DNA from 3 places in the Nocardia sp. 348MFTsu5.1 genome. Region 3 is predicted to be linked to each of the others. Evidence: predicted binding sites of a transcription regulator. Region 3 holds the regulator's gene; each other region holds the start of a gene.
The links. Region 3 encodes LexA, which represses DNA repair genes until DNA is damaged. Its sites were predicted from a motif close to CGAACANNTGTTCG; they were not measured.
Positions count from the first base shown of each region.

Region 1: a site for LexA is predicted at 8,834-8,847, ahead of cofD (2-phospho-L-lactate transferase). Genes of this name have one in related genera too.
Region 2: a site for LexA is predicted at 7,515-7,528, ahead of H290_RS0100730 (HNH endonuclease signature motif containing protein). Genes of this name have one in related genera too.

Region 1 covers NZ_KB911510.1:137,142-147,913, forward strand. The annotation lists gene H290_RS0103915 (SDR family oxidoreductase) at 1-798, shown strand, start outside; gene H290_RS27750 (acetoacetate decarboxylase family protein) at 795-1,562, shown strand; gene H290_RS0103925 (DivIVA domain-containing protein) at 1,571-1,891, shown strand; gene H290_RS30535 (DUF3117 domain-containing protein) at 2,023-2,190, shown strand; gene H290_RS0103935 (putative RNA methyltransferase) at 2,230-3,066, shown strand; gene glgA (glycogen synthase) at 3,039-4,208, opposite strand; gene glgC (glucose-1-phosphate adenylyltransferase) at 4,365-5,582, shown strand; gene H290_RS0103950 (NUDIX hydrolase) at 5,587-6,153, opposite strand; gene H290_RS0103955 (coenzyme F420-0:L-glutamate ligase) at 6,150-7,523, opposite strand; gene cofD (2-phospho-L-lactate transferase) at 7,516-8,556, opposite strand; gene H290_RS0103965 (WhiB family transcriptional regulator) at 9,021-9,254, shown strand; gene H290_RS0103970 (metallopeptidase family protein) at 9,373-9,879, opposite strand; gene H290_RS0103975 (DUF3499 domain-containing protein) at 9,955-10,374, shown strand; gene H290_RS0103980 (phosphatase PAP2 family protein) at 10,295-10,772, opposite strand, start outside.
Region 2 covers NZ_KB911509.1:172,673-183,444, reverse strand. The annotation lists gene H290_RS0100770 (adenylate/guanylate cyclase domain-containing protein) at 1-521, shown strand, start outside; gene H290_RS0100765 (oxidoreductase) at 564-1,445, shown strand; gene H290_RS0100760 (oxidoreductase) at 1,451-2,326, shown strand; gene H290_RS0100755 (alpha-ketoglutarate-dependent dioxygenase AlkB) at 2,329-2,967, opposite strand; gene H290_RS0100750 (pyridoxal phosphate-dependent aminotransferase) at 3,011-4,168, opposite strand; gene H290_RS30005 (hypothetical protein) at 4,313-4,999, shown strand; gene H290_RS0100740 (DNA repair helicase XPB) at 5,000-6,652, opposite strand; gene H290_RS27410 (DUF899 family protein) at 6,859-7,272, opposite strand; gene H290_RS0100730 (HNH endonuclease signature motif containing protein) at 7,640-8,854, shown strand; gene H290_RS0100725 (helicase-associated domain-containing protein) at 9,025-10,772, opposite strand, start outside.
Region 3 covers NZ_KB911514.1:257,141-267,912, reverse strand. The annotation lists gene H290_RS0113805 (aspartate aminotransferase family protein) at 1-937, opposite strand, end outside; gene hrpA (ATP-dependent RNA helicase HrpA) at 996-4,895, shown strand; gene nrdR (transcriptional regulator NrdR) at 4,920-5,375, opposite strand; gene H290_RS31170 (LysM peptidoglycan-binding domain-containing protein) at 5,466-5,972, opposite strand; gene lexA (transcriptional repressor LexA) at 6,163-6,882, shown strand; gene H290_RS0113780 (acyl-CoA dehydrogenase family protein) at 6,965-8,107, opposite strand; gene hflX (GTPase HflX) at 8,221-9,642, opposite strand; gene dapF (diaminopimelate epimerase) at 9,688-10,578, opposite strand; gene miaA (tRNA (adenosine(37)-N6)-dimethylallyltransferase MiaA) at 10,618-10,772, opposite strand, start outside.

The DNA.
Region 1 (10,772 bases), on a different contig from region 3:
ATCGGGGAGGGCATCGCCACACTGCTGTGTGAGCGGGGCGCGCAGGTCACGATCGTCGGCCGCGGCGCCGAGCGCCTGGAGGGGGTTGCCGCCAAGCTCAATGCCGGCACCGGACGCGGTGCCGTGTTCGCTCACGCCGCCGACATCACGGTCGAGGATCAGGTGGCCGCAGCGGTCGCCGCGGCCACCGCACACACCGGGCGACTCGACGGAATCGTCGCCTGCGCAGGCGGCAGTGAGACCATCGGACCGATCACCCAGATGGACACGGAAGCCTGGAAACGCACTGTCGATCTCAATCTCAACGGCACGATGTTCACGATCAAACACGGTGCGCGCGAACTGGTTCGGGGTGGCGGCGGTTCCATCGTCGCGATCTCGTCGATCGCCGCGAGCAACACGCACCGATGGTTCGGTGCCTATGGGGTCACGAAGTCCGGGGTCGATCACCTGGTGGCGCTGGCGGCAGACGAATTGGGCGCGAGCAATGTTCGCGTCAACGGCATCCGGCCGGGTTTGACGCGAACCGAACTCGTCGGGCTCGTCACCCAGGATCCGGCGCTCAGTGAGGACTACCGGATCAGCACGCCACTGCAGCGGGTCGGCGAGGTCGAGGACATCGCGGGGCTGGCCCTGTTTCTGCTCGGCGCGGAGTCGACGTGGATCACCGGACAGGTGATCAACGTCGACGGTGGCCAGATGCTGCGTCGTGGGCCCGATTTCAGCTCGATGCTCGAACCACTATTCGGCGCCGAGGGATTACGTGGTGTGGTCGCTGCCGACGGAGCAGCGTCATGACCGCGTACGAGGTTCTCGGCACCGAGGTGCAGATGCCGGTCCGGATCAGGCACGCGAGTTGCTTTGTGGCCGGGTACACCGCGTCTGCCCCTGCGGCACAGGCGATGATCGCCGACACCGGACTACGGGTGATGCAGGTCAGGCCGGGCCGCACCATGTGCATGCTGGTGTTCGTCGACTATGTCGATGGAGATCTCGGACCCTACAACGAGTTTGGGGTGTGCCTGCTGCTCGAAGATCCCGACACGCCCGGGAAGGCGACGATTTCGGGAAATCTCCGGACGCTCGCGACCGGTCAGGCCCGTGCCCTGGTGCATCGACTACCGGTCGATGGTGACTTCACGCTTGCTGCCGGACGCGGGATCTGGGGTTTTCCGAAAACGTTGGCGGACTTCGACGTCGACCATGCGTCCGCCACGAAGCGAGGTGTGGTCAGTGAAGCGGGCAAATTGATTGTCGCGCTCACGGTTCGGCCCGGGATCAAGGTTCCGGATTCCGATGCGACGGCGGTGCTTCGGGCGTATTCGTATCTGGACGGTGTGACGCGCGAGACCCCGTGGGTGCTCAACCGGACCGGCGATACCCGGACCCGATTGGGAGGGGCGAGCATGCAGCTCGGATCACATCCGATCGCCGACGAGCTGCGTCGGCTGCGGCTGAGTCGACATGCGCTGATGACATCGTCGGTGGGCCATATCGAAATGACCTTCGAGGAGGCCCAGGAGCGGAGCAGCCCGCAGACCATCGCTGATGACCTGGAATAGTGGATGAGGTGCTGACCCTTCTGCTGTACCTGCTGATCATGGTCGCGGTGATCGGTGTGGTGTTCGCCGTCGTCTGGCTGGTCTTCGGCCGGTCGGAGGATCTTCCCCCACTGGAACGCGGAACCACACTCACGCGCCTGCCGCGAGCCGGAATCACCGGCGAAGACGTGCGGTCGTTACGCTTTGTCCAGGTGACCCGCGGCTACAAAACCGGCGAGGTCGACTGGGCGCTGGAGAAACTCGCGCGCGAGATCGACGAACTCCGGATCGCACTGCACGATCTTCAAGCTCGTGAAGACGCCGAAAGCCCTGCGCAACGGGGAGAATAACCGCTCTGCGATCCGTAGTATGGATCGAGACCACGCAGCACCGAAACGTGCGGTGTCAGCATTTGTTGGCATCGACCTAATAAGATCAGACTTCGACGCCGACTGCGGCAGCGAATCTGAAGGGAGCAGAAATGGCGGCGATGAAGCCACGGACCGGGGACGGTCCCCTTGAAGCAACCAAGGAGGGGCGAGGAATCGTTGTTCGCATCCCCATCGAGGGCGGTGGCCGACTGGTTGTCGAGCTGACCTCGGACGAGGCGGCGGCTTTGGGTGAAGAATTGCGCGCGGTGGTCGCCTGACCAGCGCGCCGTAGGGCAACTGAGGGAGACGGTCGACTCGTGTTGTCCACAGTGGTCGATCTGTTGAGTTGCCCGGTGTGTCGAGCATCGCTCGAATTGGCCGACCGCACACTGTGGTGCCCGGCCGGTCACAGCTTCGACCTCGCTCGACAGGGTTACGTCACCCTGTTGGGTGGGGCCGGCAGCAACTTTCGTTCAGACACCGCCGACATGCTTGCCGCGCGAACCCGTTTCCTCGACAGCGGATTCTTCGATCCGATCCTGTCGGCCGTCTCGCGGCAATGTCCTCCGGCAGCAACGATTCTCGATGTCGGCGCCGGAACCGGGCACTACCTTGCCGCCGCAGTCGATGCCTGTGGCGGTCGCGGTGTGGGACTTGATCTTTCCAAGACGGCTGCCCGCCAGGTGAGCCGACTGTCTGATTCCATCGGTGCGGTCGTGGCCGATGGCTGGCAACCGTTCCCGATCGCCGATGAGGTGATCGATGTTGCTCTGTCGATCTTTTCGCCCCGGAACGTCTCCGAATTCGCGCGTGTTCTCCGCCCTGGCGGGACGCTGGTCGTGGTGTCTCCGACCCCTCGCCATCTGGGCGAACTGGTGGCACAGGTCGGAATGATCGGTGTCGACAAGGACAAAACCGAACGCATCGGCAACAGCATGACCGGCCATTTCGTCCGCACCGAACGCACACTGGTCGAGTACCAGATCGACCTCGGGCACAGCGACATCGCGGACGTGGTGCTGATGGGCCCGTCGGCCTTTCACCTCACCAAGGCGCAGGTGGATGCGAAGCTGGCCGCGTTGCCCGATCCGATGACGGTCACCGCGTCGGTGACCGTCGGGGCGTATCAGACCGGCTTGCAGACGGATTCGTAGATCCGCAGAGTCTGCTCCGCGATGGAATCCCAGGAGAAGTCGGCGATGGCCCGCGCGCGTCCCGCCTCACCCATCGACCCCGCCAGTTCGGGGTCGGCGACCACCCGGTTCACCGCATTCGCGAGATCGTGTTCGAAGTCGCGGCCCTTGTCCGCGTCGTAATGCACCAGGAGTCCGGTGATCTCGTCACGCACCACTTCGGGAATGCCGCCCACGTCGGACGCGACGACGGCTGTCCCGCAGGCCATTGCCTCGAGATTCACGATGCCGAGGGGCTCGTAGATTGACGGGCAAATGAAAACTGTTGCTGCGGAGAGTATTTCGCGAATCTTGTCGGTGGGAAGCATTTCGCGGACCCAGAACACACCAGACCTGGATTCGGAGAGTTGTTCCACGGCCGCGGCGATCTCGGCGCCGATCTCGGGGGTGTCGGGGGCGCCGGCGCACAGGACGAGCTGGAGATCGGGATCCATGTGGTGCGCCGCGTCGATCAGATGCCGGACGCCCTTCTGCCGGGTGATCCGGCCGACGAACGCGGCAACCGGCCGATTCGGGTCTACCCCGAGGGCAGTCAGGGCGGTGTCCGACTCTGCGCGATCCACCGGATGCCACGTCTGGGTGTCGATGCCGTTGCGGACCACGTGCACCTTTTCCGGATCAAGACGGGGATAGGCGTCGCAGACATCGATGCGCATGCCTGAACTCACCGCGATGACCGCGTCGGCGTACTCGATGGCGTTCTTCTCGGCCCAACTCGAGACCCGATAGCCGCCCCCGAGTTGTTCGGCTTTCCACGGCCGTCGCGGTTCCAGTGAATGTGCCGTCAGCACATGGGGTATGCCATGGAGCTGCGCGGCGAGATGCCCGGCCAGGCCGGTGTACCAGGTGTGGGAGTGCGCGACCTGGGCACCTTCGGCGGCAACTGCCATCCGCAGATCCGACGACAGCGTGGTGATCGCCGGATTGGCCCCGACCAGCGCCGGATCGATGCCGTGCACTTCGGCGCCGTCGCGTTCGGCGCCCATGCAATGAACATCGACGGTGGCCAATGAGCGCAGGTGCCGTACCAGTTCGGTGACGTGGACCCCGGCCCCGCCGTAGACCTCAGGCGGATATTCCCTGGTCATCATTGCCACGCGCATGACCTTGACGCTAGTCGGCTCAGTGGTCGCACGCCAACGCTGGGAGAAAAGTTCACAGGTCTGGGGCCGAGAGTTTATTCGGGCGGGGGCAAGCGATTTCGAAAGATGTCCGCCTGTCTCTGGCCGCGAACTCTGTCGGCGGGATAGGTTGGGGGGGTGATTTCACAGCGCCACGTCCTTGGGATCGTCCTTGCCGGCGGCGAGGGCAAACGACTCTTTCCCCTGACGATGGACCGCGCCAAACCGGCTGTCCCCTTCGGGGGCGGATACCGCCTCATCGATTTCGTTCTCAGCAACCTGGTCAATGCCGGGTATTCACGTCTATGTGTGCTCACCCAGTACAAGTCACATTCACTCGACCGCCACATCTCGCAGACGTGGCGGCCGTCCGGATTCAACGGTGAATACATCACGCCGGTGCCGGCGCAGCAGCGACTCGGACCGCGGTGGTACACCGGCAGCGCCGACGCGATCTTCCAGTCGCTGAACCTGGTCTACGACGAACAACCCGACTACATCGTGGTCTTCGGTGCCGATCACGTGTACCGGATGGATCCGGAGCAGATGGTGGAGGCGCACATCGCCTCCGGTGCCGAGTGCACGGTTGCCGGTATTCGCGTTCCGCGTGATGAGGCGACCGCGTTCGGTTGCATCGATTCCGACGACAGCGGCAAGATCACGCGGTTTCTCGAGAAGCCCGCGAATCCGCCCGGAACCCCTGACGATCCCGACGCCACCTTCGCGTCGATGGGCAACTACGTGTTCACGGCGGCCGCACTTGTCGAGGCCATCAAACTCGACGCCGACAACAGCGACTCCGACCACGACATGGGCGGCGACATCATCCCGGCGTTCGTCGAGCGGGGTGAGGCGTTCGTCTACGACTTCAAGGACAACCAGGTGCCCGGCGCCACCGACCGCGACCGCGGGTACTGGCGCGACGTCGGCACGCTCGACGCCTTCTACGACGCGCACATGGATCTGGTCTCGGTGCACCCGATCTTCAACCTGTACAACCGGCGCTGGGCGATCCACGGGTCCTCCGACTACCTGGTGGCACCGGCGAAGTTCGTCCAAGGCGGACTGGCACAGGAGTCGATGGTCGGGTCGGGCAGCATCATCTCCGCCGCCACAGTCCGCAACTCGGTGCTCAGTTCCAACGTCATCATCGAGGACGGTGCGACCGTCGAAGGCAGTGTCCTGATGCCGGGCGTCCGGATCGGTAAGGGTGCCGTGGTCCGAAAAGCCATCCTGGACAAGAACGTTGTGATCTCCGACGGCGAGATCGTCGGCGTCGACGAACAACGCGACCGCGAACGTTTTGCATTCAGCGCCGGTGGCGTGGTGGCGATCGGTAAGGGCATTCGGGTCTGACCGGTCAGAACCGGCCGAGGGCGGTGGTGATCAACTCGGGGATCGCCGGATGTTCGGTGTTCTCCGGTAGCGCATCGATCGGCCACCACCGCAGGTCCACCGACTCGTCGCTCTGCACGAACTCGGGCAGTGAGCCATCCGGACGGTCCGGCGCGAATGCGGCGAACCGCAGGTCGAGATGCCGGGTCGGGACGCCGAGCGAGCAGGTGATCGGATGGGTGTGGATCTGCACCAATTCGTCGATGACTCCGAGTCCGGCGATGCCGGATTCCTCCCGGGCCTCGCGGGTGGCCGCATCGGTGATCGTGGTGTCGTCCTCTTCGCAGTGGCCGCCGAGTTGGATCCACTTGCCGACCCGTGGATGCAGCGTCAGCAGCACGTGGGTGCGCGCGGCGTTGAACACGATCGTCGACGCGGTGATGTGGCCGGCGGCGGATTCACGCAGACACCCGTCGGGGGCGGCCGCGAGAAAAGCCAAGATCGTGTGGCGCAATGAATCCTGGTGCGGATCAGGGGTTTGCCACCGGGTCAGCAGATCGGTGGCCGATGCGTGCAGGGACTGCCGGCTCACAGTTCCACCACCAGCGAGTCGATGGCCGCGGCCGGGCGCGGCTTGTCGCTGGGTTCGGTGGGGAAACCGATGGCGACGGCGCCCAACGGTTCCCAATCACCCGGCAGGTCGAGCTCGTCACGCACCAGTTCGGGAGCGAATATCGTCGACCCCACCCAGCAGCTGCCCACCGACCGGGTCGCCAGGGCGACCAGCAGGCCACCGACCGCCGCGCCGCCGGCCACGGTGAACATGGTGTGCTCGGCAGCGCTGCGCTCGGCATCGGGATAGTCGTGGCGTCCATCGCCGGTCAGCACTGGGATGACGATTTCCGGTGCGGTGTACAGCAATTGGCCCCGGGCCACGCGCTTGGTGACGGACTCTGGGGCCTTGCCGTCGGCCCTCAGATGCGCCCGCCAGCGTTCCGCCATGGCATCGAGGAGTCTGAACCGCCGCGCATCGTCGCGTATCCAGATGAACCGCACCGGGTGACTGTGGTGCGGAGCCGGCGCGGTCAGGGCTTCGGCGAAGGACGCCCGCATGATCTGCTCGGGAACCCGCTCGTCGGTGAACTTGCGCACCGACCGCCGCATCAGCAACGCCTGCTGACGGCCGAGCTCCAGCGCCTCGGCGGTACCGAGCCAGAACAGGTCCTCCTCGCCCGGGCGCACGAGATCCCTTGCAGTGGTGCCGTTTTCGCGAGGTTGCAGACCTCGGACGACGGCCACCGGGATCTCGCCGATCTTGCCCTTGACCAGATCGGCGGCGGCGGCCAGTTCGTCGGCGATCGCGATCTCGGTGACGATGAGGGGGTTGCCGTATTCGTCCACCGAACCCTCGTACGGGTGCGTGACAGCGATTCCTGCGGCCCCGATCGCCGCGTCGGTCTGTCCGATGCGCCAGGCCCGTCCCATCGTGTCCGTGATCAGCACAGCGACGTTTACGCCGAGGCGCTCCTTCAGCGCCGATCGCAGGGCTGCCGCACTGGCATCGGGATCGACCGGGAGCAACGCCAATTCGTCGCTGCCGACGTTCGAACCGTCGACGCCGGACGCCGCCTGCACGATGCCGAGTTTGTTCTCGGTGATCAGCGTGCGGTTCTTGCGCGCCAGCACTCGGACGGCTTCGGCGTCGACCAGTGCCCGGCGGGCGGCGTCGCGCTCGTCGGGGTCCGACGGCGCCGGGACCATCCGGCCCTCGACCTTCGAGATGATCTTGCTCGTGACGACCAGGATGTCCCCGTCGCGGATCCATCCGGCAGTGTCGGCCAGCGCCGCGGCGAGGTCGTCGCCCGGGTTGAACCTGGGCAGGCCCGGGATCGGGATGATCTCGATGCTGCCCGCCGAAGCGTGATCAATGGGGGCGTGGTCGGCCGGGGTCTGCTCACTCATACGAGACACCCACCAGATCGCAGGCGTCACGGACCATCTGGGCGGTGGTGGCGGGATCGGTCATCAGCAGCGGTACCGAGGCGACCTTCACGCCGGGGATGTCGGCGGAGTCGCCGGGCGCGATGAGCCAGCCGTCGAGCACGCCATTGGCGCTGCGGGCGCCGTAGTGGCGGCCGACCGCTTCCGGGGTCGTCTCGACGTCCACCACCGACAGGCATTCGTCGGCCATGCCACGCAACGGGCTCGTCCCGATGATGGGGGAGACGCCGACCACGGGAGCTTTTGCGGTGCGCAGGGCACCGCGGATACCGGGCACGGACAGGATGGCGCCGACGCTGACCACCGGATTCGACGGGGCGAAGAGGATGATGTCGGCCTCGGCGATCGCTTCCAGCACACCGGGTGCCGCCTTGGCGTCATCGGAACCGACCTGCGCGAATCCATGCGTCTGGATCTGGGCGCGGTGCCGGACCCACCACTCCTGAAAGTGGATCGCCACTTTCTCTTCGGACGCCTCGGTCCCATCGGCGGCCTGCTTCGCTGCGTCGATGGGGCGAGTGACCACCACGTGGGTCTCGTGCCGATCGTCGGTGGCGGGCAGCAGGCGTACGCCCGGATCCCACCGCCGGCACAGAGCTGCGGTGATGTCGCTGAGCCGGTATCCGGCGTCGAGCATCTGGGTGCGGATCAAATGCGTGGCCAGGTCGCGGTCACCGAGTCCGAACCAGTCGGGGTCGGCGCCGTAGGCGGCCAGTTCCTCTTTGGCGTGCCAGGTTTCCCCGCGCCTGCCCCATCCGCGATCGGTGTCGATCCCATCGCCGAGGGTGTACATGCAGGTGTCGAGATCCGGGCAGATACGGACGCCGTGCATCCACGCGTCGTCGCCGACGTTGACCACCGCCGTCACCTCGTGCTCCGAGGGAGGCAGGCCCTCCGCCAGCACGTCGGGGAACGACGTGCGTCCAAGGAGTTCGCGAACACCCTGCAAAAATCGGGCGCCACCGACGCCACCAACAAGAACCGTCACCTTCACAAGCAACCACCCTAGGGCCCCGGGGCTTCGGCCTCGCACCGTGTCGGCGCCACGTAGCATTGACCGGGCCGGCAGACGGTGTCGCCGGGTGTTCGAAGTGTTCGAATCGCGTCGGTGTCTTTTTGGCTCTCAACCCCGTGTCGAGACCTGGGAATGACTCTTCGGGGTGGTAAAGCAATTTCGCCGCGCGGCTTGACCTGGACCCCTGAACCGATGTCTAATCACATCAGTGTCATTCCCAGTTTTAACAACGAGAATTGTTGCGGGGCATGGGAATCGATCACATGTTCGAATATTACTGACCACCTGCACAATTCGAAGTGAGATGAGGAGGCGGGGCGATGGCTCTGGAACACATGGCTACCAACAGCCTTGAACCGCAAGTCGATTCGCAATTGAACGCACCCGAAGACCGTCAGAACGAACGTCCCCGGCTCAGCCTGGTCACCACTGCATTCGACGAGATGTTCGACATCGTCGAAGATCAGTGGCAGGACCGGGCACTCTGTGCCCAAACCGATCCTGAAGCATTCTTCCCTGAAAAGGGTGGCTCGACCCGCGAGGCAAAGCGGATCTGCCAGGGGTGCGAGGTCCGTGCAGAATGCCTCGAGTATGCGCTGCACAAGGACGAGCGGTTCGGCATCTGGGGTGGCTTGTCGGAACGCGAACGCCGGCGCATCAAGCGCGGCATCGTCTAGTTCGGGGGATTTCGGTCACCGACCATCGGTGACGTTCACGGGGGTGACATCGGGGGATGGCCGCGCAGTGTGAGCTGTTGCGGCACTTTGTTTTTCGGCACATCGCGACCCGCAGGCCCTATTGGGGCGGCGGGTCGATTGTGTCTTCGTCGACGCCCAGATGGGCGGCAACCTGCTGGACGAGTACCTCGTGGAGGAGGTCGAGCAGGTCTGCGCCCTTCTTGGCGCGGCTTTCCAATGGTCGCCGGAACAACAGGATGCGAGCCTTGGTCGCCCGGCCGTCGCCGTCCATACCTGGCGGGATGAGCCGGGCCAGCGGGATCGGTCCATCAGCGGTGACCTCTGCGGGCCACTGCACGGTGTCGGGGTCCCGCGGCAACATCCGGGGTACCTCGTCGACCGCGATGTCGAGTCCGGTCAGCCGGTCGTGCCAGCGGGCGTCGATCTCGGCAAAGGCCTCCAGGACGACCGCATCAAACGATTGGGATCGGCTCGTCCAGGCCGGCACATGGGTGGGGAGCAACGATGATCGCAGGCCACGGCCACGACGATCCCGGACCCGGAGGACGCCTCGATCCGATCGTCGGCGCCGTGGTCGGGCCAGCGGAGGACGAATGGGTGCCATAAGTCGCAAGTCTAGGCAGGTATGTGCGGTGTGTCCTGCTTCGACCCGCCCGGAGAACGGGATAATCTTCCACCCGTGAGGCTTCCACGTCAGTGTTCTCGGCCCGGCTGCGCCAACCCGGCGGTCGCAACGCTGACTTTTGTGTATTCAGATTCGATCGCGGTGGTCGGGCCGTTGGCGACGACTCCCGAACCGCACTCGTGGGATCTGTGCGATACCCACGCGACCAGGATCACGGTTCCGCGTGGTTGGGAGATGCTGCGCAGTGAGGGTGGATTCGCCGCGCCGTCGCGTGATGAGGACGACCTGACCGCATTGGCCGAGGCCGTCCGCGAAGCCTCCGGTGGCTCGTTGGTGTCACGTGTCTCGTCGGTGCCCGACGCTGCGCCTCACCTCAGTCGGGCGCAGACGCAGGTCAGCGGTCCCGAGCCGCTTCCGCGCCCGCGACCGGGTCGACGTGGACACCTTCGAGTGCTGCCTGATCCCGTCGACTGAACGACACTGTGGCCGATTCCATCTCCGCGGCTTCGGCGACATCCGCCGGGCCGCGTCCTTTGCGCCTGTACCAGGCCTTTTCGCCGTAGTTGCAGATCACCATCACCAACGCGGCCAGACTCCACCCCAGGATCAGGTCGATGACGTAGTGCTCGGCCGAATACACCAGGGTGAACCCCATCACCAGGGCATAGCCGGTGAATATCGTGCGGCCCAGCGCCCGCGTCCGGCCCCACATGAACATGGCGAGCAGGGCGGTGACCCCGGCGTGCAGTGAGGGGATCGCGGCGACCTGGTTGGACTTGTCCTGTCCGACCTCGATCACATCCCGGACCGGACCGATGTGCAGTGCTTCCCAGCCGCGACTGGAGATCCGCTCGACGTACGGCGCCGCGCCG
Region 2 (10,772 bases), on a different contig from region 3:
GTTTCATCAACAAGTTCGAGGGTGACGCCGCCCTGGCCATCTTCGGTGCGCCGACTGCGGTGTCCGACCCGGCGGGTTCCGCGCTGGCCGCAGCCCGTGAGCTGTATGCCGAACTCGAAGTGCTTCGACCACTCCATTTTTCGATCGGGGTGTCGGCCGGCACGGTGTTCGCCGGCAACATCGGGGCGGTGATGCGCTACGAGTACACGGTGATCGGAGATACGGTCAACGAGGCGGCGCGGTTGTCCGAGGCGGCGAAATCGGTTCGTGCACACGTCTTGGCGAGTGGTTCGGCGATCGATGCCTCGGACGACGAGCACGGTTACTGGGACTCGATCGGGACGCTGGTGTTGCGGGGGCGTGCGGTGCCGACGAAGCTTTACACGATTCCCCTGGATCGCGAGCAGGGGAGCCGTAGCCTGAAGTCGTTGATCGGCACCGCATTCAAGGTGCCGACAACCATGTCCGGTGTTGTCGGGGACGGAACCCGGTCGCTGTTCGGAATGCGTGACCGGAGATAGCAACACATCGATGCTCGAACGACGAGGGGTTAGGTAGAGACGATGACATGGACCACGGCGGATATCGGAGATCAGAGCGGTCGCACGTTCCTGATCACCGGAGCCAACAGCGGACTCGGTGAACAAACCGCACTGGCACTGGGTTCCGCCGGCGCGAACGTGATCCTGGCCTGCCGAACAGTTGCAAAAGCGGAGCCCGTCGCGGCCCGGATCGGCTCCAATGCCAGCATCACCGAGCTCGACCTCGCCGATCTGAGTTCCGTTCGCGCCTGCGCCGAGCGGACCGGTCCCATCGACGTCCTGATCAACAACGCGGGTGTCATGGCAATCCCGCAGGGGCGCACGGTCGACGGCTTCGAAAAACAGATCGGCACCAACCACTTCGGGCACTTTGCACTCACCGGTCTGCTCCTTCCCAAGATCGCCGACCGGGTGGTCACCTTGTCATCGACGATGCACAAGATCGGCAAGATCGACCTCGAGGACCCGAATTATCGGCAACGCTCGTACTCCCGATGGCCCGCATATGGTCAGTCGAAACTGGCCAATCTGCAGTTCTCCTACGAACTCGCGCGACGGTTGGGTGCGGCCGGGTCGACCGTGAAATCGATGGCGGCCCATCCCGGATACGCGGCCACCGAACTGCAGTCACACACAGAATCGGTGTGGGACCGCCTGATGGGTCTGGGGAACCTCATGGCCCAATCGGCTGCCGACGGCGCGCTGCCCAGCCTGTACGCCGCGACCTCGGATCATGCCCGATCCGGCGGCTTCTACGGTCCGACCAAACTCGGTGGGATGCGCGGGGCACCGGGGCCGGCCACGGGCAACAAACGATCACGCGACGAACTGGTCGCCGCCGGGCTCTGGGAACTCTCCGAATCGCTGACCGGCGTGACCTACTCCGTCGATCCGAAGCTCTAGCACTGATGGGGTGGACGCTCGACGACATACCTGATCAGACCGGCCGAACGTTTGTTGTCACCGGTGCCAACGGCGGGTTGGGTGAATACATCACCAGCGCGCTCGCCGGCAGAGGTGCAACAGTGGTCATGGCCTGCCGCGACACCTCAAAGGCCGGTCGCCTCGCCACCCGGATCGACGGCGATCTCGAGGTCGCTCACCTTGATCTCGGAGATCTGTCTTCCGTTCGGGCCTTTGCCGATCAGGTCGGTCCGTGCGATGTTCTGATCAACAACGCCGGGGTGATGAACACTCCGTTCCGGCTGACGGTGGACGGGTTCGAAACCCAGTTCGGCGTCAATCATCTCGGCCATTTCGCTCTCACCGGGCTGCTGCTGGACAAGGTGGCAGACCGCGTGGTCACGGTCGCGAGCCTCGCGCACCGGCAGACGCCGACGCTGCACATCGACGACCTCAACTATGAGAATCGGCGATACGTCCGCGCCGTCGCCTACGGCCAGTCGAAGCTCGCCAATCTGATGTTCGCCCGCGAACTGCAGCGGCGGTTGCAGGCGGCCGGGTCGAAGAAGCGTTCGTATGCGGTACACCCCGGCGTCTCGTCGACCGAACTGTTCTCTCACACAGAGACTTTCATCGACAAGCTGGCCAGACCGGCGACGAGATTGGTTGGGCATCATCCACGCAAGGCTGCGCAGTCGACGATCTTCGCCGCGACAGAAGCTGATGCCGACCCGCGGGTTTACTGGGGTCCGACCCGGTTGATGGGGATGCGCGGGCCGGTGGGGGAATCGCCATCGACCGGGCTGTCCAAAGACGTCGAGCTTGCGGCGCAGCTGTGGACGGCATCAGAGAAGCTCACCGGTGTGACCTATCCGGTCTGAGGTCACCACACCCCCGGAGGACGGAACTGAACACTGACCCGGGGGCCGACGCCGGTGGTTTTCGGGACGGCATGCTGCCACGTGCGCTGGCAGCTGCCGCCCATCACCAGCAGGTCGCCGTGGCCGAGCGTGAATCGCAGTGAGGGGCCGCCGGTGACCGGGCGCAACATGAGCGGTCGCGGAGATCCCAGAGAGAGGATCGCAACCATCGTGTCTTCGGACTTGCCCCGGCCGATGGTGTCCCCGTGCCAGGCGACACTGTCAGTGCCGTTGCGGTACAGGCACAACCCAGCCGATGCGAATCCCTCCGGCAGCTCGGCGCGGTAGTTGTCGGTCAAGGCGTCGCGGCAGGTGCGAAGCAGTGGATGTGGAGTATCGGCGGCGTCGAGGTACTGGCTGACCAGGCGCGGCACCTCGAGATAGCGGTCGTACATCTGCCGCTTCTCGGCGCGCCACGGCACGTCGGCGCGCAGTCGGTCGAAGAGCTCGTCGGCACCGGTGACCCAACCCGGTCGCAGGTCGACCCAGGCGCCATCGGTGAGCTCCCGGCGGACCACTCGACCCGCCAGCGGATTCAACGCGGCGGGGATGGCTGCGTCGCTGAGGTCCTCGAACAGCGACACCTGACGACCCGGAGTCATGGTCCTGACCATACCGCGATTAGAACACATGTGCGAATTTTGGTCAGGCCAACGCGCGCAGCCGCCGGGCGGCTTCTTCGATGACGTTGTCGCGCTTGGCGAACGCGAACCGGACCAGATGGCTCCACTGGTCGTGGTGATCGACGAACGCGCTCACCGGGACCGCGGCGACCCCGATCCGGCCGGGCAGCTCGCGGCAGAAGGCCGCCCCGTCGTGATAGCCGAGCGGACGGGGGTCGGCGACGACGAAGTAAGTGCCCTCGCTGCGATGCACGTCGAATCCGACATCGGTCAGTGCACCGGTGATGAGATCACGGCTGCGCTCGAGTCGGGCCGCGGAGCCGCGAACCCAATCCATCTCGGTGTCGAGGGCCAAGGCGATGGCCGGCTGGAACGGTCCGCTGCCGACGTAGCTCATGAACTGCTTGGCGGCGCGGGCGGCGGCAACCAGTTCGGCCGGCCCGCTGATCCAGCCGACCTTCCATCCGGTGCAGTTGAAGGTCTTCCCGGCCGACGAGATCCGCAGCGTCCGCTCCTTCATGCCCGGCAGGGTTGCCAGCGGAGTGTGCGTGCGGTTGTCGAACAGCAGATGCTCGTAGACCTCGTCGGTCAGCGCCACCACGTCGTTGCTGATGCAGGCGGCCGCGATGGCGTTCAGATCATCGTCGGAAAGGACTGTGCCGGTGGGATTGTGCGGCGAGTTGATGATGACCAGGGACGTTTGGGGGGTGATCGCGCGGTTCAACGCGTCGCGGTCGAGGGTGAAGCCGTCGCCGTCCGGAACGAGCGGGACGGTGACCCGGTTGGCGCCGGCCATCGCGGTGGCGGCGGCGTAGCAGTCGTAATACGGCTCGATCATCACCACGTCGGTGCCCGGCTCGACCAGGCCGACAACCGCACCGGCGATCGCCTCGGTGGCACCGACGGTGATCAGGACCTCGGTGTCCGGGTCGTACTGCAGCCCGTAGTGGTCGAGTTGATGCCGCGCAACGGCCGCCCGCAGTTCGGGGATCCCGGGGCCGGGCGGGTACTGGTTGTGTCCGGTGGCGATCGCATCCTGCGCGGCCATGAGCATCGACAGCGGGCCATCGGTGTCCGGGAAGCCCTGCCCGAGATTGATGGCATCGTGCTGGACTGCCAACTGGGACATCTCAGCGAAGATGGTCGACGAGAACGGTTGTAGCCGTTTGACGATCCGCATGTCTGCTGCCCTCCTGGAAAGTCCGCGTGCCTGCAGCAGTCAACGCTACAGCGGTCACCCGATCCGATGCGTTCATCTCGGTGCCGCAATGGTCGGCGGGCTAGGCTCAGAATCTCATTGTCGTCGGTCGCCGGGAGGTAACGCGTGTCAGATCAAGGTCCCTACCCCGGCGCACCGGGACCCTACGGTCCCGGAGGCAACAACCCCTATGGGCAGCCGTATCCCGGTCAGTCATATCCGCCCCCGGTGCCTTACGGCGCGGTCCCGCAGTACGGCGGGAGTCCATACGGCAACTACCAGCAACCTCCACCCCGCAACAAGCGCACGTTGTGGGTGGTCCTCGCCGTGGTTGCCGCAGTTCTCGTCGCCGGCGTCGTCGCGGTGGTGGCGTTTGCGTTTTTCCTCGGCGACGACATCGACGACGTCGAGGCCGCCGACTGCATCACCTTGTCCGGGGCCAACTCGGACGCGGACTTCGACATCGTCGATTGCGATACGACGTCGCCGCTGAACTTCATCGTTGCCGAGACACTCGACTCGAGTTCGGATTCCTGTGGGGGAGAGCAGTATTCCGAGCTCACCCAGACCGGTGCGAACGAAACGAAGCTCTGCCTCGTCCCGAACTTTCAGGAAGGCAAGTGCTACGAGGTCCCGATTGCCTCACTGACCGGCATGAAAGAGGTCCCCTGCGTGGCCGCGAGCAGCCAGATCAACACGGTCCTCAAGGTGCTCGTGAGGGTGGAGTCGACAACCGTTCCCGACTGCCCCAGCGCCGTGACCTTCGACCGGCCGTCGCCGCTCGGGTTCTGCTTCGGCAGTCCTACCGACTGATCAGCCGATCGCGGGGCCGAGCAGATCGTCGGCATCGGTGATCCGGTAGGCGTAGCCCTGTTCGGCCAGGAACCGCTGCCGATGGGCGGCGTAATCGGCATCGACGGTGTCGCGGGACACCACCGAGTAGAAGTGTGCCTGTCCGCCATCGGCTTTCGGGCGCAGGAGCCGGCCCAGGCGCTGGGCCTCTTCTTGCCGCGAGCCGAAGGTTCCCGAGACCTGGACCGCAACAGACGCCTCGGGGAGATCGATCGAGAAGTTGGCCACCTTCGACACCACCAGGATCTGGATCTCGCCGGTGCGGAACTGCTGGAACAGCACCTCGCGTTCCCGGTTCTTGGTGGACCCCTTGATCACCGGGGCGTCTAGGGCGGCACCGAGCTCATCGAGCTGGTCGAGGTAGGCGCCGATGATCAGGGTCTGAGAGTCCTTGTGCTGCTCCAGGATCGACTTCACGACATTGATCTTGGTGTGCGCCGTGGAGCACAGTTTGTACTTCTCTTCGGGCTCGGCGACGGCGTATTCGAGGCGTTCGTTGTCGGTGAGGGTCACGCGCACCTCGATGCATTCGGCCGGTGCGATCCAGCCCTGTGCCTCGATGTCTTTCCACGGAGCGTCATACCGCTTGGGACCGATGAGGCTGAACACGTCACCCTCCCGGCCATCCTCGCGCACCAGGGTCGCGGTCAGGCCGAGCCGGCGCCGCGACTGCAGATCGGCGGTCATCCGGAACACCGGAGCGGGCAGCAGGTGGACCTCGTCGTAGATGATCAGGCCCCAGTCCCGGGAATCGAAGAGATCGAGATTGCGGTACTCGCCCTTCGATTTGCGGGTCATCACCTGATAGGTCGCGATGGTGACCGGGCGGATCTCTTTCCGCTCGCCGGAGTACTCGCCGATCTCTTCCTCGGTGAGGGACGTCCGGGCGATCAGCTCGCGCTTCCACTGCCGTCCGGCGACGGTGTTGGTGACCAGGATCAGGGTGGTGGCCTGAGCGGTTGCCATCGCGGCCGCTCCGACCATCGTCTTGCCTGCGCCACACGGCAGGACCACGACACCCGAACCGCCGGCCCAGAACGACTCGGCGGCCAGCTGCTGGTAGTCGCGCAGCTCCCAGCCGTTCTGGTCGAGCGCGATGGCGTGGGCTTCGCCGTCGACGTAACCGGCCAGGTCCTCCGCGGGCCAGCCGACCTTCAGCAGGACCTGCTTGAGACGGCCGCGTTCGGACGCGTGCACGATGACGGTGTCGTCGTCCACCCTGGCACCGAGCATCGGCGCGATTTTCTTGTTGCGCATGATCTCGATGAGGACGGCCCGGTCGGTGCTCACCAGCGTCAGGCCGTGCACGGGGCTCTTCACCAGCTGCAGCCGGCCGAAGCGGCCCATGGTGTCCACCACGTCCATCAGCAGCGGCTGGGGCACGGCGTAGCGCGAGAAGGTGACCAGCGCATCAACCACCTGTTCGGCGTCGTGTCCGGCCGCCCGGGCGTTCCATAGCGCCAGCGGTGTCACCCGGTACGTGTGCACGTGTTCGGGGGCACGCTCGAGCTCGGCGAACGGCGCGATGGCCGCTCGGGCCTCGGCAGCGAGGGGGTGGTCAACCTCGAGAAGAAGGGTCTTGTCGGATTGCACGATCAGGGGTCCGTCGGTCACAAGGGTTCATTGTCCTCAGAACCATGCCCCCACGCCACGTCGGGCACATTTTGATCCGCAACGGTCCGGAAGATCAGTGGTGGGGTCCGTGCCGGCCGAGGGTCTCGACGGGGGTCGCGCCGGGCCGGGTGTTGTCCTCCCACGCCTCGCCGACGGCCGGCTCGTCGGTGTCGCGCACCGAATACCAGCTCGGCGTACCCCGTGAACTAGACGTAGGAGGCGACCTCGTCCCACCGGCCCGTGGTCAGGACGGCATACGACACGTTTCGGGCATTCAGGTAGACGGCGTCCTTCACATGCGAGGCCGTGGTGGTGCAGCCCTCGCACTGCCCCTGATGCGGTGCGCCGTCGTACCACATGTGCTTGTAGACCACGAGCTCGTCGCGGCCACCGAACAGATCCCGGAACGGAACCGGGCCGTCTGGTCCGACGACCTCGACCGCGCCGTCGAACTCGACCATCGGCAGTCGCCGTCGGGCCGCTGCGATGGCGTCACCGGAGTGCGTGTGGGCCTTCTCCCGGATCAGGAGTTCGTCACGGGCGCTCTGCCAGGTGGCCAGGTCGACGATGGGAGGACGGCCTGGCAGCGCAGTGTTCGGATCGCTCGGAGTGGTCGTCATGGTGACCTCCTCGGTGTCTGGGCGCGTCGTCGGCGAGCACGGTTTCAACTGGACGTGGACCCGAGTGGCCAGGAATCATTCGAACAACTGGAAACTACTTGGAGTCGCGAAGCTGCGGTGGGCAAGTGCCCTGTCGGACGTCGCTGATAACTTGTGATGGGACGTTCGATGACCACTCTCCTGGTACTTCGGAGTTTCGGAACCTATTGTGCGGCAGTTTGATTGGTTCGTGAAAAGTCTTGTGAACACCAGTTCGATTCGGTATGCTGGAAACAGTTGCCCGAAGAAATACGACGAGCCGCGCTAAACACTTCCCCCAGAAAACCGGTCAACTTTCCTGCTGTTTATGCCTGGAAGGTGTTCTGTGATGCGGCTTCTCGATGTCGTCGATTCCCTGGTTGACCTGGTCATTCCTGACGATCCCGGCGAACTGCTCGCCATGACAAAAGATCTGATCACGCTGCGCAACGCCGGCGAGCATCAGCTCGCGGTGTGTGCGGCGATGATCGATCAGTCAGGTATGGCACGCAAATCCGGATCGACAACGGCAAAGTTGTTGCAGGCCAATGGCGCTGCGCCAGGTGCGGCGTATCGGTGGATCCGTGTCGGGTCGGGTTTGGCAGGGTTGGATCGCACTGCCGGGTACTCGCGGGACGGGTTCCTGTCCTCCGAGCATGTCGATGCGGTGGTCAAAGGTGTCGCGCATATCGTGGACCGGTCCGATGAGGCGGTCACCGGTGAGCAGTGGGTGGAGTTCGAGCGGAAACTGTTGAGCCACGCCATTTCCGGTGCTCCACCGTCGGAGATCGGTGCGGTGGCGCGAGGCTTGGGCAATCAGGTTGCCAACGACACCGGTGGTCTGCCGCCGGCCGAAGATCGGTCGTTGAACAGTCTGGACTATGTCGTCAACCCTGAGGGTCGATGTGTCGGCAGGTTCGATGTCGATGTGGTGATCGGGGAAAAGTTGTTCTCTGCGTTGGATTTGTGGTCCAGAGCCCGTCCCGAACCCGATGGCAGCGATGATGCCCGCACACCGACGAAGCGCCGCGCTGATGCGCTGCATCAACTGCTGGACTGCGGGGGCGGTGGGCAAGACTTGGTGTCGGCGCCGCGGACCGAGGTGATGGTCACCGTCCCGGCCGACCATCCCGAGGCCGCGACACTGCGGTGGATGGAGCCGATCACCGAAGCCACGGCCGCTGGTCTGGCTTGTGACTCCACGATCACCTCGATCACCCTTGACGGCCAAGAGGTTCCGATCGATCTGAGTCCGCCCAAAAGGCTGTTCACCGGTCTGGTCCGCAAGGCGATCATCATCCGCGATACCTGTTGTGTGAAGTGCGGCGGATCGGTGACCTGGTCCGATTGCCACCACATCACACACTTCGCCGACGGCGGCGCCACGACCCTGGAGAACGGGTGCTTGCTGTGCCGCACCTGCCATCGGGCGGTCCACCACACCGACTGGGACGTGATCATGGGCTCCGACGGACACCCCTGGCTGATCCCGCCGGCCGACATCGACCCGCAGCGAAGACCGCTACCGGCCTACAACAGACGAACCTTGACACTCGCTGCCTGAACTGCCGCCGCCTGATCTCGACCTTGTGAGCCACGAACTTCCCATGACGCACCCGGTTGTGCACCGGGACCGCGCACGTACGTTGACAACTCCATAGTGTGAGGCGAAAGGTGCTGTCGTTCAGATGGTCTGGGCGGCCGCACCGCCGCTGGGCAATTCGGTCGCGGCCGTCAGTCGACCATTTCGACGGTGGTGATGCGGTGTAGTGAGAACCGGTGCTCGTCGTCGGTGCCGGGCTCGACTGCAATCACCTGGCCGGCACCGATCAACCGGGGGACCACGACGTGACGACTCGCAAAACCTTCCGCATTGACATATCCCAATCGCACTGTGCTCTTCGAGTTCAGGGCCTTTTGCAACAGGGCAGTGGCCGGCAGTCCGCCGCCCGTCACCGACGAACCCCCCTTACCGGGGCGGACCAGCGTCGCGGAGTTGGCCGCATCCTGCGAACGCATATGGGTCAGCACCGCGCCGAGCCGATCCCGGCTGGGCAGCGACAGCGACGTTTTACGCGCGCTGTGACGTTCGCGCGGTGTGGGAAGCCGGGCGCCCCGGAATCGCAGATCGACCAGTTCACCCTCGGCGTCCTCGCCGGCCGGGGCGAACCCGGCAGCCCGGAGACGCTCGAGCACGTCGATCAATGGTTCCGAGGTCACCGCGACGGTGGGAGCCAGCGCCCGCAGCGAGAGTGCATCGGCCACCGGGGAACTGAGGACCGCCGCCAATGTGGTCGGGTCCTCACATCGGATGAAGCTGCCGGCCACGCCGACGCGGAGTTGTCCGTGTTTACGGGCGACATCGTCGATCAGGTAGGAGATCGATTGTGGCACCGGTGTTTTCGAATGCGATGTGAAGAACGTGAGCAACTCGGTGCCGGTCCGGCCGGCGTCGAGAGCGCGCCGGACGGTCGCCTCGGACACCCGGTACACCGATGCGGCGCCGCCGGATTCGAGGTCGGCGACCAGGCTGAGGTCGGCGGTCAGCTCAGGGGTCAGGGGGCCCGGAGCGGTGATCGTCTGATCGGCCTGGGCCAGGAAGAAATCGATGGGTGCCGGAATGGACCGCGCCATCGCGCCCAGCGTCTGCGTCTCGATGTCCTCGGCGCTACCCGCGGCGACGATCTCGCGGCCCGCGGACGTCAGGGCGCCATGGGCGACCAGGCCCAATGCCTGTGCTTCGGAGAGTGTTTCGGCAATTGTTGCCTGCGGCAGGCGGCGGATCCAGCGGGGATGGCGCCACGCGATCTGCCTGCCGAGTGACGTGGGTGTGACGGCGGCGCCGGGCTTGGCCTCGGCCAGGGCCTGCAGAACCAGCAGTCGCTCGGCGCGTGCGGCACCCTCCGGAATGGCGCCGACAAGCGCGCCGACGATCGTGCCGTCGGGGGTCCGGTCGCCGATCTGCCACGGGCGGCGGTGCAGATCGATCCACGCCGACGCGATGGAGTACCACCGCCGTTCGGGGCTCTGATGGATCCAGCTGTCGGTGGATGTTGTTGGCGCCCAGGACGGTTCCAGACCGTCGGAGACGTCGGGCACGGGGAAGCCGGAGTCGATCAGACGCAGGCCCGAGAGGACCTCGAGTACCAGGCCCATCCGTTTCTCGTCGACGGACACGACCTTGGTCAGGCGGCGGATCTCACGGACACCCATCCCGCCGGCCCGCAGGACGGTGGCCGGCTGGACGCCGAGGGCCTCGAGTACGTCGGTGCTGTGCCGCAAGAACTCCAGGGCTTCACCGGCTGCCGCCGCATCCACCTCGCCGAGCCCGATCTTGCGGCCGCCACCGCCGGTCAATTCCGGTGGCCGCAGACTCCTGGGTTCGGCCGGGTCCTCGTCGCGCAGCAATTGTCCGATCACCACGGGCAATTCGACGGTCTGTTCGTCGACCACCACCAGCATGTCCTGGTGGACCAGCTGGG
Region 3 (10,772 bases):
CCATCGCCGCGGCCGCGGCACCGGCGTGGCCGCCGTAGGTGTAGCCGTGGCGCCACCACACACCACCGGCGTAGAACGGTTCGGCGATCTTCGGTGCGATGAACACCGCACCCATCGGGACGTATCCCGACGTCAATCCCTTGGCGGTGGTGATCATGTCGGGCTCGAGCCCGAAACGACTTGAGGCGAACCAGGATCCGCCGATCCGGCCGAATCCGGTGACGACCTCGTCGACGACGAACAGGACATCGTGGTCACGGCAGATCTGCCGGACCTCGGCCAGGTAGCCGTCCGGCGGCAGGTAGATGCCACCGGCACCGATGATCGGCTCGACGAAGAACGCGGCGATGTTGTCGGCGCCGATCCGCTCGATGAGACCGAGCAGGCTCTTCGCGTCATCCCATTCGACGGTTGCCGCGTCGGGCATGAGCTCGCCGTAGTTCTCGCGGTTCAGCGGCAGACCCGACAGCGCGGTGCCGCCCACGTGCATACCGTGGTACGCCTTGGTGCGGCCGACAACGATCTTCTTCTCCGGCTTGCCCAACTCATGCCAGTACCGGCGAGCGAGCTTCACCGCCGAATCGACCGAGTCGCTGCCACCCGAGGTGAAGAACACCTTGCTGCCCGGGATCGGTGCGAGGGCGGCCAGACGATCCGCGAGTGCGGCCGTCACATCCGAGGTGATGTCGCCGAACCCCGAGTAATGCGCCAACGTACTCAGCTGGCGGGCAACGGCGTCCGCGATCGCGGTCCGGCCGTGTCCGACGTTGGTGAACCACAGACCGGCTGTGGAATCGATGTACTTGTTTCCGGCGGCGTCCCAGATATAGGCGCCCTCGCCCTTGGCAACAACAAACGGTCCCGAGGCGCTCACCGCGCCCATGTCGGCAAAACCGTGCCAGAGACCGGCAGAAGAAGAAGCAGTCATGGGGTACATCATGCCTGGCAGGTGGCGGCACGATGTCAGGGCACCGGCGACTACCATTGGGGACGATATGTCGACCGCGCCCGATCAGCCCAGCCAACCCGCCGCATCAGGGCAGCCCCCCACATCCGGGCAGCGCCGACGCCGCGGACGTAAATCGTCCGGCAAACCTCCTTCGCCGCGATCGGGATCCCGCACCTCTGCCGGCCCCGGCCCGGAGGAACTCGAACGGCGTCGCGCGCTGGTCCCGGACCTGCGCTATCCGCCGGAACTGCCGGTTTCGGCGGCCCGCGCGGAGATCGCCGCGGCGATCGAGGCCCATCAGGTGGTTGTCGTCGCCGGTGAGACCGGCTCCGGCAAGACCACCCAGCTGCCGAAGATCTGCCTGGAGCTCGGCCGCGGTGTCGCCGGCAAGATCGGCCACACGCAACCACGACGGCTCGCTGCCAGATCGGTCGCCGAGCGGATCGCCGAAGAAACCGGCACCGAACTCGGCGGTGTTGTCGGGTACTCGGTCCGGTTCACCGACAAGGCCTCCCGCGACACCCTGGTCAAGGTGATGACCGACGGCATCCTGCTGCGGGAACTCTCGCAGGATCGCCTCCTGCGCGATTACGACACGCTGATCATCGACGAGGCCCACGAGCGAAGCCTCAACATCGACTTCATCCTCGGATATCTCAAACAGCTGCTCCCCCGGCGTCCCGACCTCAAGGTGATCATCACCTCGGCCACGATCGAGCCCGGCCGTTTCGCCGATCACTTCGCCACCGAGGACCGCCCGGTCCCCGTCATCGAGGTGTCCGGGCGCACGTACCCCGTCGAGATCCGTTATCGGCCACTCGTTGTCGAGGACGAGGACGAAGCCGACCTCGATCAGTTGCAGGCCATCGGTGAGGCGGTCGACGAACTCTTCGCCGAAGGCCCCGGCGACATCCTCGTGTTCTTGCCCACAGAACGCGAGATCAACGACACCGCCGCATCTCTGAAACATCTCGAGGCACGCGGCGTCGAGGTGATCCCGTTGTTCGCCCGGCTGTCCGCGGCCGATCAGCACCGGGTGTTCGCCTCGCACAAGGGCAGACGAATCGTGTTGTCCACCAACGTTGCCGAGACATCGCTGACCGTTCCGGGCATCCACTACGTGATCGATGCCGGTACCGCCCGCATCTCGCGCTATTCGACCCGCACCAAAGTTCAGCGGCTACCGATCGAGCCGATCTCCCAGGCCAGTGCCCGTCAGCGTGCCGGCCGATGTGGCCGTGTCGCCGCGGGCGTCTGCATCCGCCTGTACAGCGAAGACGATTTCGATGCCCGGCCCGAATACACCGAACCGGAAATCCTGCGCACCAATCTGGCCGCCGTCATCCTCAACATGACGTCGCTCGGGCTCGGTGACGTCGGACGCTTCCCGTTTGTGCAGCCACCGGATCCCAAGGCCATCCGCGACGGCCAACAGCTCCTCGACGAACTCGGCGCTCTGGCCCCGGCCACCCCCGACAACCCGGTGCGGCGGTTGACCCCGATCGGCCGGTCGCTGGCGAAGATCCCCGTCGATCCGCGGTTGGCCCGCATGCTCGTCGAGGCCGACACGCAGGGTGCGCTCGGCCCGATGCTGGTCCTGACCGCAGCGCTGTCGCTGCCCGATGTCCGGGAACGCCCGGCGGACCACCGGCAGGCCGCCGATGAATCACATCGCCGCTTCGCTGCCGCCGGCTCTGAGTTCCTCACGCTCCTCAATCTGTGGGCATATCTCGAGGAATTGCGAAAAGAGCTGTCCTCCAGCCAATTCCGCAAGCGCTGCAGCCGCGAGTTCCTGCACGGACTCCGGATCCGGGAATGGCGTGATCTGCATTCACAGCTGGTCCGGATCGTCCGGGATCTCGGCATGACCGTACCGGCGGCATTCGAGATCCCCGAACCGGAATCCGGGATGGCAGCAGCCATCCATCAGTCGGTGTTGTCGGGGCTGCTGAGCCAGATCGGGGTCCGCGAGGGGGAATCCAAAGAGTTTCTCGGAGCGCGCGGGACCAAGTTCATGATCTTCCCCGGGTCACACATGTCGAACAAACCGCCCCGGTTTGTGATGGCGGCCGAGATCGTGGAAACCTCACGGCTGTGGGCCCGGACCACCGCCCGGATCGAACCCGAGTGGGCCGAGCGACTGGCCGGCGACCTCGTCAAACGCCAATACAGCGAACCACACTGGTCGGGTAAGCATTCCGCGGCGATGGCCTACGAACGGGTCACGCTCTACGGCGTGCCGCTGGTCACGCAACGCCGTGTCAACTACGGCTCGATCGACCCCGAGGTCGCCCGGGAGTTGTTCATCCGCAGTGCCTTGGTCGAGGGCGACTGGCGCACCCAACATCCGTTCTTCCATCGCAACCGGGCACTCCTCGACGATGCCGAAGAATCGGTCCACCGGGTCCGGCGCACCGACGTGGTGGTCGACGATGACGTACTGTTCGCGCACTACGACCGTCTCGTCGGCGCCGAGGTCGTCTCCGGTCGACATTTCGACACCTGGTGGAAGACCGCCAGGAAGAAGGACCCGACACTCCTCGACCTGAATCCGGCCGATGTCGTGGCCGGCGGCGGTGCCACCGATCCCGCCGGATTCCCGGACGCCTGGCGCCAGGCCGACACCACATACGCCCTGCGATACCGATTCGAACCCGGTACCCCCGATGACGGTGTGAGCGTGCTGATCCCGTTGTCGTTGCTGGTCCGGGCCCGCCCCTCCGGCTTCGACTGGCTGGTCCCGGGGATGCGGACCGAACTGGTCACCGAGCTGATCCGCACCTTGCCCAAAACCCTTCGGCGCCAAGTCGGTCCGGCACCCGATCTGGCAGCGCAGGTGCTCGACGCGGTGACCCCACGTGCACGCCCGCTGACTGCGAGTGTGGCCGCCGAACTCACGCGGATCACCGGTGTGTCCATCGCGGCCGCCGACCTGAGGGCGACCGCGCTCGCAGACCACCTGCGGATGACGTTCATCGCCGTCGCCGCGAATGGCGACGAGCTCGGCCGCTCCAAGTCTCTGGCCGAACTCCAGGAACGCCTCGGCAACAAGGCGCGCGCCGCCCTCGAGAAGGAAGCGGCCCCGGCGGCCACCCCGGTGGCCAAGACCTGGACCGCCGATACCTTCGGCACGCTCACCCGGTCCATCCGGAGCACCGTTGCCGGGCAAGAGATCACGAGCTATCCAGCGTTGGTGGCCCGGGGTGGTGGCTTCACCGTTGCCCCGATGTCCACCGAGGCTGAACAACGTATCCAGATGTACAACGCGTTGATCGGTCTACTGATCAACGATGTACCAGCGTTGAGGCCGAATGCGACCTCCGCGCTGGGCACCTCCGACCGGTTGGCGCTGAGCCAGAGCCCGTATCCCACCGCGGCCGCGTTGCTCGCCGATTGCGTCCGCGCTGCGGTCATCGATCTTGTTCCGGCACAGCCCACTGTGTGGTCGGCAGCCGATTACGCGGCGCTGCGCACCCATGTCGCGGGTCAGGTCACCGGCCGGGCGACCACCAAGTTGCGTCAGGCCGCGGCAGTTCTGGCCCGGGTGGCCCCGCTGCGGACCGCGATCGAGGCGACGACGGTCGCCGACGCTGCCGACGATGTACGCGACCAACTCGGCGAGTTGGTTTTCGACGGATTCATCTCCGCCACCGGTGGCGAGCATCTGACGGAGATTCCCCGCTACCTCGATGCCGCGCTGGCGCGACTCGATCAGTTGCCGGCGTCGGCAGCGAGGGATGCCGCGTCGATGGCCACCGTCGACCGGGTCGTGGCGGCCTGGACCAGTCACCTACGGATGATGCCGTCGGAACGTCAGGATGCGGTCAGCGAAGCCGCCGGCTGGATCGTCGAGGAGCTGCGTGTCGGGCTGTTCGCTCAACAGCTGCGAACCGCGTACCCGATCTCAGAGAAGCGCGCCATCAAGGCAATTCGCGACCTGCGCTGACCCCAACGCAAAATTCGCGGGGAGTCAGGATTCGGACTTGCCGGACCGGAGATCGTCGATTTCTTTCTGGAAGTCGTCCACCGAGTCGAATGAGCGGTAGACGGAGGCGAAGCGAAGGTACGCGACCTCGTCGAGATCGCGGAGCGGACCGAGAATCGCAAGACCGACCTCGTTGGCCGGAACTTCGGCCGAACCCGAGGCCCTGACGGCTTCCTCGACCTGCTGCGCAAGATGCTGCAACTTGTCATCGTCGACAGCTCGGCCCTGGCAGGCCCGGCGGACGCCGCGCATGACCTTCTCGCGGCTGAAAGGTTCAGTGACGCCGGTCCGTTTGACCACCGAGAGCACCGCGGTCTCCACCGTGGTGAAACGGCGTCCGCACTCCGAACAGGCACGGCGACGACGGATTGCCTGTCCCTCGTCCGCCACCCGCGAATCGACTACGCGGGTGTCCTCGTTCTTGCAAAACGGGCAATGCATGCACGATTCCTCGACGGTCGACGGCCTGGGCGGAGTGACCAGACGCTGTGGTTCCGAGGATACCGCCCGGGCTGTGGGCCCCTGCATCATCTACCTGACGTAGACCGGCGTGACCAGCGCCTGCCCCACCGACAATGCCGAGTTGCTCATCGCGTTGAGCTCCATGATCTTTGCCACGACGGCTTCGGCCGGCATCTCGGGTGCGATCCGGGAAGCGATGGCCCCCAACGACTCCCCCGACTGAACCCGGACGACCTGGGTGCCGACGCGCCCCGGATCAGCAGACTGCTCCATCACGCCGCCGAAGAAGGTCATGAATGCAACGATCAGCATCAGACCGATTCCCGCGACGGCGCCGGCCGCCCAGGCGCGCCGACGGGCGAAGACCTTCTCGCGAGCGGTCGGCATTCGTTGTTCGGTGTTGCGCGATTCGGCGCAGGAGACGGCCACGCGGCGCTGAGCAGGCAGCCGGCGATCGGCCGGACGGGCGGTGTCCGCGGGCCGCAAGGGCCGCTTGGTACGCGGAACGGTAGCGCTCTCGGCGTGGTGAACGGGCCGAGCTGTGGCCGGCCGGATGATGGTGGTGGCTGCAGTCATGGGTTCAGTCCTCGGATCATCGGATCGATGGTGCATTCGATCACTCGTTCGATTGAAAGAGTGTTCGATTTGTATCACGGGGTTCCGACAAGCGCCACGCCTGATCGAACAAATGTTTGAGACTTGTGATGATTTGCACTACCTTTGTCCACATGGACCCCGCCCGATACCGCACGAACTGGAGGACCTGATGGCCGATACAACCCAGCCCCCGACGCCGTCGGACGGAGCCGCCACCACCGTGGTCGCCACCGGACCGCTGGCAGAAGGCTCACTGACCGCCCGCCAGAAAGCCGTACTCGAGGTCATCCGCGCCTCGGTCCGCGAGCGCGGCTACCCGCCGAGCATCCGGGAGATCGGTGACGCCGTCGGCCTGACCTCGACGTCGTCGGTCGCCCACCAGCTCCGCACACTCGAACGCAAAGGCTTCCTGCAGCGCGAGAACAACCGTCCCCGCGCGGTAAACATCCAGGACACCGACCTCAACCCGGCCACGGCTGCCGGTCAGGTGCAGGCACCCGACGAATCACTTCCGACGCCGACATTTGTCCCGGTCCTCGGCCGGATCGCGGCCGGTGGCCCGATCCTCGCCGAACAGGCCGTCGAAGACGTCTTCCCGCTCCCGAAGGAACTCGTCGGCGAGGGTTCGCTCTTCCTGCTCAGGGTGGTGGGCGAATCGATGATCGACGCCGCGATCTGCGACGGTGACTGGGTGGTCGTACGCCAGCAGAACGTCGCCGACAACGGAGACATCGTGGCCGCGATGATCGATGGCGAGGCCACGGTCAAGACCTTCAAGCGCACCAAAGACGCCGTGTGGCTGATGCCGCACAACCCGGTATTCGATCCCATCCCCGGCAACGATGCGGTCATCCTGGGCAAAGTTGTGACAGTGATGCGGCGACTCTAGAGACACACATGCGAAAAAGGCGGGTGCACCGGAGATCCGGTGCACCCGCCTTCTGCCGTTCGGCGCGTTGATGTTTGAGTGATCAGACCCCGAGGCTGCGTCCGATGACTTCCTTCATGATCTCGGTGGTGCCGCCGTAGATGGTCTGCACGCGTGAGTCCAGGAACGCCTTCGCGACGGAGTATTCACGCATGTAGCCGTAGCCGCCGTGCAGCTGCAGGCAGCGGTCGATCAGGTGCACCTGATTCTCGGTGGCGTAGTACTTGGCCATCGCGGCATCGGGGACGGTCAGCTTCTTCTCGTTCAGCAGCCCGATGCAGTGGTCGACGAACACGCGCGTCGTCGTCGTGGACGTGGCCAGCTCGGCCAGCAGGAAGCGGGTGTTCTGAAAGTTGCCGATCGAACGCCCGAAAGCCTTGCGGTCCTTGGAATATTGAACGGTGGTCTCCAGGACCTTCTCCATGGAGGCAGCGGCGACCACGGCGATCGACAGGCGCTCGCGCGGCAGGTTCTGCATCAGGTAGATGAAGCCGAGTCCCTCTTCACCGAGCAGGTTCTCGGCGGGTACGCGGACGTTGTCGAAGCTCAGTTCGGCGGTGTCCTGCGCCTTCATGCCGACCTTGTCGAGGTTGCGGCCGCGCTCGAAGCCGGGCATGCCGCGCTCGACGACCAGCAGGGAGAAACCCTTGGCGCCGGCCTCGGGATCGGTGCGCGCGACCACGATCACCAGGTCGGCGTTGATGCCGTTGGTGATGAAGGTCTTCGATCCGTTGAGCACCCAGTGATCGCCGTCCTTCTTGGCGGTCGTCTTGATCCCTTGCAGGTCCGAGCCGGTTCCGGGCTCGGTCATGGCGATGGCGGTGATGAGCTCACCGGAGGTGAATCCCGGGAGCCAGCGCGCCTTCTGCTCGTCGTTGGTCAACTCCAGCAGGTACGGCGCGATGACATCGTTGTGCAGGGTGAATCCCAGGCCGCTGAACCCACCGCGTGCGGATTCCTCGGAGACGATGCACTGATAGCGGAAGTCGTCGACTCCGCCGCCACCGAACTCCTCGGGCGCGTCAACGGCCAGGAAGCCGTTCTTACCGGCTTCGATCCACACGTCGCGATCGACGATGTTCTGCTCTTCCCAGCGGGCGTGGTGCGGCGCCACATGCTGCTCGAGGAAGCTGCGGTACGAATCGCGGTAGAGGAGGTGCTCAGGCTCGAAAATCGTGCGTTCCATCAAAGTCTCCATAACGAGGGTGTCCAAACGAGGTTGCCAGCAACTGTAACTGGATTCTACATTCAACCCAAGGAGCGCTCAGTCAGGGCAAGACGACCTGTCCAGGCCCGGATTCAGAACAGATGGGGCGCGGCGAACTCGGCCAGTGCATTGGCCAGTGCCGAGGGAACGCTGGCGACGATCTCGGTGCCGTCGGCACCATGCTTCTCGCTCGACACATCGCCTTCGGCATGGATGCGTGAGACCAGATCACCGCGGGAATACGGCACTCGGACACTGACGTGGACATCGTGCCTCGACACCGACTCACGAACCCGCTCGAGAAGTTCCGGGATACCTTCGCCCGTGGCGGCCGAGATGAAGACCGCCTTGGGGAACAGGCTCCTCAACTGAGTCAGCACAGTCGGGTCGGCGACGTCGATCTTGTTGATCACCAGCAGCTCCGGCGGTGTGGACGCCTTCTCGTCGTGGATCACCTCTTCGATGACCTTGCGCACTGCGCTGATCTGACCGGTGGGAATCGGGTCCGAACCATCGACGATGTGCAGCAAGAGGTCTGCGTCCGCGACCTCTTCGAGGGTCGAGCGGAACGCCTCCACCAGTTGGGTCGGCAGATGCCGGACGAATCCGACGGTGTCGGTGACCACGATTTCGCGACCGTCGTCGAGGGACATCCGCCGGGTGGTCGGATCCAGGGTGGCGAACAGCGCGTTCTGTACCAGGACGCCCGATCCGGTCATCGCGTTGATCAGACTGGACTTGCCCGCGTTGGTGTACCCGACGATCGTGACCGAGGCGAGTGCGGCTTGTTTCCGCTTGGTGCGCTTGGTGTTTCGCGACGTCTTCATCTCGCGGATCTCCCGGCGCAACTTCGCCGTCCGCTCGCGGATCCGGCGGCGGTCCGTCTCGATCTTCGTCTCACCGGGTCCACGCAGGCCCACACCGCCGTTGCTGCCGGCACGGCCACCGGCCTGGCGGGACATCGATTCACCCCAGCCACGCAGACGCGGCAACATGTATTCCATCTGAGCCAGCGCCACCTGGGCTTTGCCCTCGCGCGATGTGGCGTGCTGGGCGAAGATGTCGAGGATCAGCGCGGTCCGGTCGATGACCTTGACCTTCACCACCTTCTCCAATGCGGTGAGCTGTGCGGGTGTCAGTTCACCGTCGCAGATGACGGTGTCGGCGCCGGTGGCCACGACGACCTCACGGAGTTCGTGGGCTTTGCCCGAACCGATATAAGTGGCCGGATCAGGTTTGTCACGACGCTGAAAGAGTCCTTCGAGTACCTCGGATCCGGCGGTCTCGGCCAATGCCTTCAGTTCGGCGAGACTCGACTCGGCCTGGGCGGTGGTGCTGCCCTGCATCCAGACCCCGACGAGAACAACCCGTTCGAGTCGGAGCTGACGGTATTCGACCTCGGTGACGTCGGTGAGCTCGGTGGACAGACCTGCAACGCGCTTGAGCGAGCTGCGTTCGTCGAGTTGTAGTTCGCCGGTCGTCGGTGAATGTGAGTCGGATGAGTGTTCAGTCATGAGGTGACCATCGTGACATCCGGACAGGTGCACTGCATAACGGTTTTAGCGCCACCCTGCGTTGAGCATGCCCGCGCCGACGAGGACGGAGGGCCCGCGAAGTTCGTTCTCGTCGTCACCGACGGTGACGGTGACCGCTCCACCGGGAACGTTGACCACGACCGCGCCGGTGCTGCGCCCGACCGACTGCAAGGCCGCGGTGGCCGCCGCGACGGTTCCGGTGCCGCAGCTGCGGGTCTCCCCCACACCGCGCTCGTGCACCCGCATCGACACCTCGCCGACCAGTGCGGCGTCGGTCAACTCGACCAGCGGTGTCATCAGTTCGATGTTCACGCCGTCGGGGAATTCGGTGTGATCGAAGGTGATCGGCGCGGTGAGGTCGATGCTTTCGAGTTGCTCGACGGTCAGCCCCTCGACAACACAGGCCAGGTGGGGATTGCCGACGTTGACCGACAGTCCTGAGTACGTCTGATCGCCGATGCTCGCCTTGCTCTCGGCGCCGGTGCGTACCCGGCCCATCAGCACACTCACGTCCGCCGACGATTCCGTCAGGTGATGAACTGTCACGCGACGTCCGCCCGCTCGCGACCCGACTGTGAAGGTCGGCTCGGTGACCAGATCGTGGGCGGCGAGATAGTGGGCGAACACCCGCACGCCGTTACCGCACATCTCCGCGATCGATCCGTCGCCGTTGCGGTAGTCCATGAACCAGTCGTCGTGGGCGACGCCCGGCGGAAGAACCTCGAGGACTCCGGCGCCGAGGAGCGCGCCCGCGGTGGCGACACGGAGGACACCGTCGGCACCGATCCCGCGATGGCGATCACAGAGCGCCGAGACAAAATCCGGCGTCAGATCGAGTTGCACACCGGCATCGGGCAACAGCACGAAGTCGTTCTCCGTACCGTGCCCCTTCACAAAATCAACACGCCCGAACATTTGCTCAAGACTACGCGCCCAGGGCGGATTGCCCGGTTCTCACCCGTCCGCGGCCCGCAACGCCTGCCCCAGCAGATCGGGTGTGGAGGCATCGAGCCAGTGCACCCGTGGATCGCGCCGGAACCACGACCGTTGCCTGCGCACGTACCGGCGGGTGCCGATGAAGGTGAGTTCCTGCGCCTGCGCGATGTCGT